Regions from separate parts of the Streptomyces sp. NPDC085460 genome, predicted to be linked through region 3. Evidence: riboswitches for the same ligand, from Rfam matches in the RefSeq annotation. Region 3 holds a riboswitch; each other region holds the start of a gene.
The links. A riboswitch is a leader RNA that binds a small molecule or an ion and turns the genes downstream of it on or off. The one in region 3 is predicted to bind cyclic di-AMP.
Positions count from the first base shown of each region.

Region 1: linked by a shared signal. The riboswitch ahead of ACIGHB_RS11045 (peptidoglycan DD-metalloendopeptidase family protein) and the one ahead of ACIGHB_RS20275 (transglycosylase SLT domain-containing protein) in region 3 are both predicted to bind cyclic di-AMP.
Region 2: linked by a shared signal. The riboswitch ahead of ACIGHB_RS13210 (C40 family peptidase) and the one ahead of ACIGHB_RS20275 (transglycosylase SLT domain-containing protein) in region 3 are both predicted to bind cyclic di-AMP.

Region 1 covers NZ_JBITTO010000003.1:688,632-692,100, reverse strand. Annotated here, with positions in the region: gene ACIGHB_RS11055 (PrsW family intramembrane metalloprotease) at 1-261, shown strand, start outside; gene ACIGHB_RS11050 (aldo/keto reductase) at 294-1,253, opposite strand; gene ACIGHB_RS11045 (peptidoglycan DD-metalloendopeptidase family protein) at 1,325-2,539, opposite strand; cyclic di-AMP (ydaO/yuaA leader) riboswitch at 2,551-2,702, opposite strand; gene ACIGHB_RS11040 (PP2C family protein-serine/threonine phosphatase) at 2,929-3,469, opposite strand, start outside.
Region 2 covers NZ_JBITTO010000004.1:467,950-471,418, reverse strand. Annotated here, with positions in the region: gene ACIGHB_RS13225 (8-amino-7-oxononanoate synthase) at 1-355, shown strand, start outside; gene ACIGHB_RS13220 (ATP-binding protein) at 569-1,006, shown strand; gene ACIGHB_RS13215 (cytidine deaminase) at 1,109-1,552, opposite strand; gene ACIGHB_RS13210 (C40 family peptidase) at 1,684-2,160, opposite strand; cyclic di-AMP (ydaO/yuaA leader) riboswitch at 2,164-2,370, opposite strand; gene ACIGHB_RS13205 (hypothetical protein) at 2,685-2,990, opposite strand; gene ACIGHB_RS13200 (ATP-dependent Clp protease proteolytic subunit) at 2,998-3,469, opposite strand, start outside.
Region 3 covers NZ_JBITTO010000007.1:315,163-318,631, forward strand. Annotated here, with positions in the region: gene ACIGHB_RS20270 (hypothetical protein) at 1-274, opposite strand, end outside; cyclic di-AMP (ydaO/yuaA leader) riboswitch at 752-937, shown strand; gene ACIGHB_RS20275 (transglycosylase SLT domain-containing protein) at 942-1,841, shown strand; gene ACIGHB_RS20280 (phosphoribosyltransferase family protein) at 1,891-3,189, opposite strand; gene ACIGHB_RS20285 (universal stress protein) at 3,408-3,469, opposite strand, start outside.

The sequences.
Region 1 (3,469 bases), on a different contig from region 3:
ACGTACGGCAAGGCGGGGGCGCGGGCGGTCGGCGAGTACGAGTCCTTCGCCACCACCCTGGCCTTCCTGCGCGAGCGGGCCCGCCGGGGCACCGTGCCCGTGCCGGACTTCGCCGCGCGGGAGCAGGAGCTGCTGCACCACCTGTGGGAGCGCCGGGCGACGGCCTCGCCCGCGCTCTCGTACGCGGCGCGGGCGACCGGCCGGGTGTGGGTGCCGCCGCAGTACCTCGACTACGGCGGCTACAACCCCTACAAGGGCTAGCGCCTGTCCGGCCCTGATCCGCCGGACAGGCCCTAGCCCTGGGGCGTCTCGGAGGCGGCCGTCAGGCGGGCCGTTTCCTCCGCCGTCAGGGTCAGGGCGGCGGCCGCGACCAGGGCGGGGACCTGCTCGACCGTGCGGGCCGAGGCGATCGGCGCGGCGACGGTGGGGCGGGAGGCGAGCCAGGCGAGGGCGACGGTCGCCGGCTCGGCGCCGTGGGCCTCCGCGACCTCGTCGAGCGCGGCGAGGACGGCCTGCCCGCGCGCGGTCTCGGCGAGCGCGGAGGCGCCCCGGGCGCGGACGCTCTCGACGGTCCGGCCGGGCCGGTACTTGCCGGTGAGGAAGCCGGCGGCGAGGCCGTAGTACGGGACGGCGGCCAGGCCGGTGGCGGCGGCGGTGTCGAGGAGCGGGCCCTCGTACTTCTCCCGCGCGACGAGGTTGTACTCGGGCTGGAGCGCCACGTAGCGGGCGAGTCCCTCGGCCTCGGCGAAGTCGAGGGAGGCGCGCAGCCGCTCCGGGGAGATGTTGGACGCGGCGACGGCCCGCACCTTGCCGTCCTTCACGAGCTGGTCGAGGGCGGTGACGATCTCCTCCACCGGCACCGACTCGTCGTCGAAGTGCGTGTAGTAGAGGTCGATGTAGTCGGTGCCGAGGCGGCGCAGGGACTCCTCCGCGCCGGCCTTGATGGTGGGGGCGGAGAGGCCCTTGAGGCGGGAGTGGGCGCCGACCTTGGTGGCGACGACGATGTCGGAGCGGTTGCCCCGGGCGGCCAGCCAGCGGCCGATGATCGATTCGGACTCGCCGCCCTCGTTGCCCTCGACCCACTCCGAATAGACATCGGCGGTATCCACGAAGTTGCCGCCGGCCGCCGCGTAGGCGTCGAGGACGCCGAACGACCGCTCCTCGTCGGCGCTCCAGCCGAAGACGTTGCCCCCGAGGGCGAGCGGGAAGACATGCAGGTCGGAGGTGCCCAGCGGGCGCAGAGGTGACGTCATACGGACATCAACTCCGTGCACCGCCGGGCGTATTCCGATAGGGGAGCCTGAACCCCGACCGGAAGGCGGGCTCAGACCGTCAGGCCCTTGGACCGCAGCCACTCGGCCGGGTCGATGCCCGAGCCGTCCGGGGTGTGGACCTCCATGTGGAGGTGGGGCCCGGTGACGTTGCCGGTGGCGCCGACGCGGCCGATGGTCTCGCCGGTGGTGACGGTCTGGCCGGCGGCGACGGTCATGGAGGAGAGGTGGCAGTACCAGACCTCGGTGCCGTCCTCCAGCTGGAGGACGATCCGGTAGCCGTACGAGCCGGACCAGCCGGCCGAGGTGATGGTGCCGCCGTGCACCGCCTTGAGCGGGGTGCCGGTGGGGGCGGCGAAGTCGAGGCCCGTGTGGTAGCCGGAGGACCACATCGAACCGGACTGCATGTAGGTGGAGGTCAGGGTGTACGAGGAGAGCGGCATGGAGTAGCTGGCGGCCAGCTTGGCGAGCCGCTCGGCCTCGGCCTTCTCGGCGGCGATCCGCTCGGCCTCGGCCTTCTCCTTCGCGATCCGCTCCGCCTCCGCCTTGGCCTCCGCCCGGGCCTTCGCCTCGGCCTCGGCCTTCTCGGCGGCTTCCGCCTTGGCCTTGGCGTCCGCGGCGGCCTTCTCGGCGGCGGCCTTCTCGGCGGCCAGCTTCTCGGCGTCGACGGCGGCCTGCTGCTGCTGTTCGGCCTGCTGGAGGATGCGGGCGCGCAGGGCCTCGCCCGCGTCGGAGGCGGAGGCGGTGCGCTCCCCGGCCTCGGTGCCGGCGGCGGTGTCGGCCGGGGCGTTGTACGTGATCGAGGTGAGCGGCTTCGTGGCCGTGCCGCCCGCGGCGGCCACCAGGGTGTCCTCGACCGGGGCGGGGGCCGGCTCCTCGTCGCCGCCGGGCAGCAGGGCGCCGACGCCGGGCAGGTCGTGGGCGTCCGGCAGGCCGAGGTCGGGGAGGTCCGGGAGGGAGATCGCGACCGGGGGCTTCTCCTGCGCGGTGGCGAGGCCGCCCGCGCCGACGGCGGCGATGACGCCGACGCCGAGGACGGTGGAGGAGCGGGCGAAGTTGGAGCGCTGCTTCACGACCCGGTGCCGGCCGCCCGCGCGGCTCTCGGCGCGCAGGGAGCCCTCGGTCGGGTTCCACTCCCCGGGCGCGGGGGTGAAGGAGGGGGGGTCGTACGCGCCCGGCACTGTGCCGGCCGGGTCGTCCGCTCCGACGGCACCCGGGCCGCCGAAGGGCTCGAAGGGGGCACCGGGTACGGGGGTGTTGGACGCCACGGAGGCGCGCTCCTTTCCTTCCTTCTCGCCTACCGGGTTAGCTGACGGGTTCGGAGCAGGAAGGTCTCCTACGGGCGTTTTCGCACGGGGGGTGTGCGAGGGGCCCGATTCACCCCAAGGGATGGTTCCCCGGTTCCCTTTCGGGATTCGGCGTGTGCGCACGGAGCCGTCTCTTGCGACGGCTGGGACGACCGCGCTGCGTTATCGAACGTTAATAGACACGGCGGCCCTATTCCAAGCCGTTCCTCTTGATCATTCATTGAATTGGCAGGGATTCGCCCGAGTTGACCCCCGTTCAGCGAGGCCCGGCCAAACCCTCGGAATCTGACGTTGTGTCAATTGTTATCGCTGTGACACCTCGCGAGCACGCACGGTGACAGCGGCTCCGCTCAGCGCGCGGGCTCGGGCGGCACCACCGGCATCGTCCGCCTCCGCTCGGGCGCCCCCGCCGCCGGACGGCTCACCGCGAGCAGCGCCATGTCGTCCGTCGAACCGCCTCCGGTGTGCCGCCGCACGTCGTCCACGAGCGCGTCGAGCAGCTCCTCGGGCCCCGGGAAGACCGCCCCCGCGAGCCGGGCCGCCGGATCGTAGAAGACGCCGTACGCGTCCCGCGCCTCCGACAGCCCGTCCGTGTAGAAGAGCAGCGTCGCGCCCGGCGGGTACGGCCGCTCGTCGGCCCGGTCCGGCCAGACCGCCAACTCCCCCATCCCCAGGGGCAGCGCCGCCTCGGCCGGCTCGACCGTCTCCAGACGCCCGTCCCCGTACAGCAGCAGCGGAGGCGGATGCCCCCGGTTCACCACACGGACTCCGCCCCCCTCGTGCCGGACCTCCGCGAGCACAGCCGTCGTGAACCCCTCGAAGGCGTCGAGCCCTTCGCGCCGGGTCCCCTCCCGCGTGAGCGCCCGTTCGAGCCGCTGCGCCACCCCCTCC
Region 2 (3,469 bases), on a different contig from region 3:
GGCCGCCACGGGCGCGGCGCTCCAGAGCCTCCGGCTGATCGCGGCCGATCCGGGCCTCGCCGAGCGGGCGCGTACGGTCGCGACCACCCTGCACCGTGAGCTCACCGGGGCGGGATTCACCTCGGCCCGGCCGGACGCGGCCGTGGTGTCGGTCCGTGCACCGGGGCCGGAGGAGGCGCTGGGGTGGGCGGCCGACTGCCGTGAACACGGCCTGTCCGTGGGGTGCTTCCGACCGCCGTCGGTGCCCGACGGGATCTCGCGGCTGCGCCTGACGGCCCGCGCCGACCTCACGGACGCGCAGATCGAGCAGGCGGTCGCGACCATCGTGCGGACCGCGCCGGCCGGAGCGCGCTGACCCGGGTGCCGTGCCCCGGCCGTGTCCGGTGTCCTGGCGGCGGGCTCGGTCGGTCCGGCCCAAGGGCGGCTCCGTGGCCGAGAGTTCACCGCTTCGGGCGACGTAACGGGGCATATCTTGGGAGAACGCCCCACCCCGGCCCGGGTTCGGTGACAGGCTGACGCCGAGTGCGATCCGGGGCGACGGCCCCGGCGGGAAAGGGACGACGTCGCCATGGCAGATCACCAGGAAGCATCCGTCACGCTGCCGAGCGATCCCGCCGCGGTCGCCACGGCGCGGAGGTTCGTGGCGGACGTGCTCGGCCGCTGGGGGCTGGATGACCTGGGAGATCCGGCGGACTCGATCCGGCTGATGGTCTCGGAGCTCGCGACCAACGCGGTGCAGCACACTTTTGGGCAGTCGCCCACCTTCACCGTCGAGCTGCGGCTCGACCGCGAGGAGGTGCTGAGGGTCGGCGTGACCGACAGCCACCCGCGGTTTCCGCGACGGCTGCCTGCAGCCGTCCAGCAGGACAATGGGCGGGGCATGGCGATCATCCGGGTCCTGGCGGCGGAGGCCGGTGGCCGGCTCTCGGTCACGCCGACCGCCGAGGGCGGGAAGACCGTGTGGATCACGCTGCCGTGGGCCGCGGCCGCCGTCCCCGCCTGCTGAACGGTCTGTCACTTCCGCCCAGGCGCCCCGCGCTTCCGCCCGACGGTCCGAGGCTCCCGCCCGACGGTCCGAGGCTCCCGCGTCACGGTCCGACGCCTCCGCTCATTCGGAGTGCATCTTGGTGGAGGGCCACACGCCGCCGGCGAAGTGAGGGGCCCAGTAGTACGGGTTGACCTCGATGAGCTTGCGGGAGAGCCAGCGGGCCGGGTCCTCGGGGTCGGGTACGCCGACCTCGACGTCGGGGCCCCAGAGCGCGAGCCGCTCCTGGCAGATGCCGCACGGGGGCAGGATGACGTAGCGGCCGTCCTCCGGGTCGCGGAAGACGCAGACGGAGGCGGTCACCCGGCGGTCGAGGGTGTACGCCTGGCAGTACGCTCCGGTCTCCTGGCACAGGGTGACGCTGCCGTGGATGTTGTCGAAGCCGACGCTCGTCAGGATGCGGCCGTCGTCGAGGCGGACGGCGGCGGCTCCGCCGGCCTCGTCGGCGGGCCAGCGGCGGTCCAGTTGAGCGACCGCGGCGTCGACGAGAGCTTGATCAAGTGCCATCGCCGCATCCTAGGCAAGGACTGGGTAGATGCCTAGGGCAGCCCGCGGTGGGGCGGGGACGTGCTCGGCGCCCGCGGTGCGGGGTGCGGCGGCGCCACCGCACCTCGGGGACGACCGCGGGCGCCGGTGGGTCAGCGCACGCGCCCGTAGTAGACCTTCGAGGACCAGATCTTGTCGAGCTTCACCCAGGAGCCGGTCTTGGGCGAATGCCAGATCTTGCCGCCGCCGGCGTAGATCCCGACGTGATAGACCCGGCCGCCCGAGTGGAAGAAGACGAGGTCCCCCTTCTGCCGGCTGGAGGCGGAGATGTGCCGGGTCTTGTTGTACTGCTGCTGCGCGGTGCGGGGCAGCGACTTGCCCGCCTTCTTGTACGCGTAGAGCGTGAGCCCGGAGCAGTCGAAGCGGGTGGGTCCCGTCGAGCCGTACCGGTAGGGCGCGCCCTTCTTCGAGGCTGCGACGCCCAGTGCCTTCGTCGCGTGGGAGGTGGCTGCCTGGGCCTCGGGTGCCGCTCCGGGTGCGAGGAGCGTGCCGCCGACGGCGGCGAGGGTGAGAGCCGAGACGGCTCCCGCCCGGGACAGCAGGGACGGGACATGCATCTGCGCAGTCATGCGCAACCCTTCGTCAGCCGCCTGTGAAGGATGACCTGTCGGGTTCGGGCAGGCGAAGATGCCCGGCCGCGGCTGCGGCTTCACCCCAAGGGACGGCCGCGCTGGGGAATCAGCGCGGTCGACCCGTACTGCTCGGGTCCTCCACTCCTGCCGAACCAATCCTGTCGACCAGACGTCCGGGACAGCGGCAGGACTCGGCGTCCGCCCGGACCGCCCCGCCTGGGTGGCGGGGGCTTGTCGTCGTCGAGGATCTTGACCCACAGGTCGGGCGAAAACCGAGTGGAAACGGCGTTATGTGAGGCTCCTCACGACTGATCCATACGGGTGGACAAGTGGGTTTCGTGATCGTCGTAGGTTTGGCCGACGAGCCCCGTACCAGCGTCGGAATGTCCCATTCCGCCAAATGCGTACACCTGTTGCGCAACTTGCCCGCTTCACCTGTCGATCCCGCGACTACGCCGAACGGGGGATCGATTCTGCGTCCCGTGTCGGCCGTCCGGGGCTCGACACGACACGTCGGAATGTCAACTCGCGCGTGTTTCGGGCACGGTGACGCGCGCCGCCCGCCGCTCGCCGTCCAACACCCGCAGCGCGCAGGCCAATGTCTCGGCGTGGACCTCGCTCTCGCCCCGCATATGCATGAGTGTCAGAGCGTCGCGAAGCGCGTCGACCCGGCCGGCCAGCGCTTGAGCGGCGCGCAGGGCTCCATAGGTATGCGTCGTCCTGGATGGATTGATCTTCCCCAGGAGGTCGACGACTTCGAGGTACGCGTCGATGAACTGCCCCTCGGCGCGCGTCAGGGCGGGCAGCGGCGGAAGCTCCGGGACCATCGCGGACTCACCGGGCGGTCGGGTCGGAGGCGGCCCGGCGGTCGCTGACGATGTGGTCGACCAGGCCGTACGCCAGTGCGGCGGGCGCGTCGAGGACGGTCGGGCGGTCGGTGTCGGCGGCGACCCGCTCCTCGTCGTGGGCGGTGTAGGCGGCGAGCAGTCGCGTCATGACACCGCGCAGCCGGTCCAGTTCGCTCGCCTGGAGGTCCAGGTCGGACGGCTGGCCGGTGAACGGCTCGTCCAGTACGGGCTGGCGCAGGGTGATCCGGGCGCCGGGCAGCATCATCCGCTTGCCGGGCGCGCCCGCGGCGAGGAGCACCGCCGCCGTGGAGCCGGCCTGGCCGAGGCAGGTCGTCTCCACGTCGCTCGCCAGGCTCCGCATCGTGTCGTGGATCGCGGTCATCGCGGTCATGGAGCCGCCGGGGGAGTTGAGGTACAGCGCGATGTCCCGCCCGGGCTCGGCGTGGTCGAGGTGCAGC
Region 3 (3,469 bases):
TCCGCCGCCACACGTGCAGCCGGTCCGGCAGCGCCGCCCCGATCCGGCCGGGCAGGGGGCGCTCGGCGGGCGGGGCCGGCGGCAGCGCGTCGAGGGCGTCGAGCGCGTCGGCGACGAGCCGCTCGACGGGGACGGAGAGGAGGCCCCGCCACGCCTCGGGGGCGGGCTCCGGCCGGACCGGGGCGGGCGCGAGCAGCCGCTCCCATGCGGCGCTCTCGTAGAGCCGGGCCGCCTCACGATCGAGGGCGTCGAGGTCGAGGACACCGGGGGCCAGGGCGTCGAGGGCGTCGAGGTCGAGGGCGTCGGGGGCGAGGTCGAGGGCCTCGGGGGCGAGGTCGAGGGCCTCGGGGGCGAGGTCGAGGGCGTCGGGGGCGGGGGCGGTGGCCGGCCGGGCGGGGCGCGACGGAGCGGGAAGCGGCATTCCCACATCATTAGCGCCGAATGTCGGGTTTGCCACTTATGAACCGCAGCTCGCGTGTCGCCCGTCACGACGCACCAGGAGCATTACCGCGCACAATTCCGCGAACAGAACAAGGCGCCCTATTCGGGCATTACGCACCCAGTGACGCGACTCACTTTTCCGGCGCCGCCATCGGGGCAACCCCTCTCACGAGCCGTGCGGGGCAAGGGATTCCGAACCGGCACCCGGCGCGCTCGATCTTGCATTCCGACTCGTCGATCTTTACCTCCGCTTTTCCCGCGTATTCGCGTCTTGTTTCCCGCCGCATTTCTCGCCTACGGTCACCTCCACTCAGGCGGATCGCCGAATCCTGCCACCGCCTGAAAGACCTCCCATTTCACCCGACGGCAGGAGCGGGGGACCCACCACACCGCCGGTCCGGCCAGCCGGAGCGGCTCGGGGTGAAGCCGCGTGCGCGCGGCCGGACACCTCCCGTCCGAACCCGACAGCTCACCTCGCAGGCGCCGGAGAGGAAACCGTCATGGCCGCTCACGGCAAGCACCGCCGCCCCCGACGCCGTCCCGTCTCCCGAGGTCTCGCCTTCGCGGGAACCGGTGGAGTCGCCCTGGCCCTGCCCCTGGTCGTGCCCGCCACGGCCGGCGCCCAGCCCGTCGCGCAGCCGGCCGCCCCGGCCGCCTCCGTCGCCGCCCCGGCCGTACGGGCCGCCGCGCCCGCGCAGGTACCCGCCGCGCCCGCCGCCACTCGGGCGTACACCGTCGTGAAGGGCGACTCGCTTTCCCTGATCGCCCACCGAAAGGGAATTCAGGGCGGCTGGAAGTCGCTTTACCAGGCGAACAGGACGGCCGTGGGTGACAATCCGTCACTCATTCACCCTGGTCTCGAACTGACGATTCGTCGGCATTCCGCCGAGGCCGCCCCCGCCCCGGAGCGGGCGGCCGGCAAGAGCGCCGCCAAGACCGCCTCCAAGGCCGGCGCCAAGCCCGCCTCGGCCGGTTCGGCCGAACGGGCGAGCCGCTCCTCCGCCCGCGCGGCGGCCCCGGCCGTCCAGGCCAAGGCCCAGCCGGCCGCCGCCAAGGCCGCGCCCGCCGCCGCCCAGTACGCCGAGAACCTCGACGGCTGGATCCGCGAGTCGCTGGACGTCATGGCCCGCTACGGCATCCCCGGCTCGTACGACGGCATCCTCCGCAACGTCATGCGCGAGTCCTCCGGCAACCCCCGCGCCGTCAACCTCTGGGACTCGAACGCCGCCAAGGGCACGCCCTCCAAGGGCCTGCTCCAGGTCATCGACCCGACCTTCGCGGCGTACCACGTGCCGGGCACCTCGCTCGACCCGTACGACCCCGTCGCCAACATCACCGCCGCCTGCAACTACGCGGCCGACCGGTACGGCTCGATCGACAACGTCAACGGCCCCTACTGATCGGCCCCGCCGTTCACCGTTCACCGTCCGGCGCCGGCCGCGGGGCCGTTCACCGTCCCGCCGCCTCCGCTCCGAAGCGGCCGGTGAACCAGGCGGCCGCCAGTGCCGCCACCTCCTCCAGGGCCCCGGGCTCCTCGAAGAGGTGGCCGGCGCCCGGCACGACCTCGATCCGGCTCTCGCAGTGCAGCAGCGCCTCGGCCCGCCGGTTGAGGTCCAGGACGAGCTCGTCGCTCCCGCCGACGATCAGCAGCGTCGGCGCCCGGACGGCGGCGAGCCGCTCCTCCGCGAGGTCGGGCCGGCCGCCCCGGGACACCACGGCGGCCACGTCGTCCCCCGGTGCCGCCGCCGCCCACAGCGCGGCCGCCGCGCCCGTGCTCGCGCCGAAGTAGCCCCGGGGCAGAGCCTCGGCCTCGGGCCGCGCCGCCGTCCAGGCGGAGGCCCGGGCCAGCCGTCCGGCGAGGAGCGGGGTGTCGAAGACCCGCGACCGGTCGGCCGCCTCGGTCTCGGTGAGCAGGTCGAAGAGGAGCGTGCCGAGCCCCGCCCGGTTCAGGGCGGCGGCCACCGCCCGGTTCCGGGGACTGTGCCGCCCGCTGCCGCTGCCGTGCGCGAAGAGCACCAGCCCGGCGGCCCCGTCGGGCAGCGCCAGATCGCCCGGCAGCTCCGGGCCCTCGCCCGGGATCCGCACGGCGGTGTGCCGGACCACCGGGCCGCGCGCCGCCCGGCTCCGGTCGAGCCGGGCCACCACCTCGGCGTCCGGCGTCTGGTCGAAGTCCCGGTAGAACTGCCCGACGGCGGCGAACCCCTGGGGAGTGTGCACGGCGACCGTCTCGTCCGCCTCGCCCCCGAGCCTCGCCGTCCAGCCGTACGGCGCCACGGGCACGGCGAGCACGATCCGCGCCGCGCCCCCGGCCCGGACCGCCCGGCAGGCGGCGAGCGCGGTCGCGCCGGTGGCGAGCCCGTCGTCGACGACCACCACGGTCCGCCCCTCCAGGGGCACGGGCCGCCGGCTGCCCCGGTACGTCCGCGCGCGGTCGGCGAGCACCGCCCGCTCCCGCTCCTCCACCGCCTCCAGGTCACGCGCGGTGACCCGCGCGTCCCGGACGATGTCCTCGTTGACGACGCGTACCCCGCCCTCCCCGATCGCCCCCATGGCCAGCTCGGGACGGCTCGGCACGCCCAGCTTCCGGACGAGACAGACGTCCAGGGGCGCGTCGAGGGCCTCCGCGACCTCGCCCGCCACCGGAACCCCGCCGCGCGGCAGGCCGAGGACGACGACCTCGTGACCCTGGAGATGGCCGAGGCGCGCGGCGAGCTGCCGCCCCGCGTCGACGCGGTCGGCGAAGTACATGACATGCCGCCTTCCCGGTGGGCGCCTCCCCCTCCGGCGGGCCGTCCGGCCCGTACCTCCAGGGTCCCACCCACCGGCACACCCCCGCCGGGCGCGCGCCCGGCGACCCGATCAGCCGTGGCGGTACCGGCACGCCCCTGCCGTGCGCGAGTCCGGCGACCCGATCAGCCCGCTCCGGTACCGGAACACCCCCGCCGCATGCGAGCCCGGCGGCCCGCTCACCCCCTGGCGGTGCGGACCACGGCGACGGGGCAGTGGGCGTGGTGGAGCAGTGCCTGGC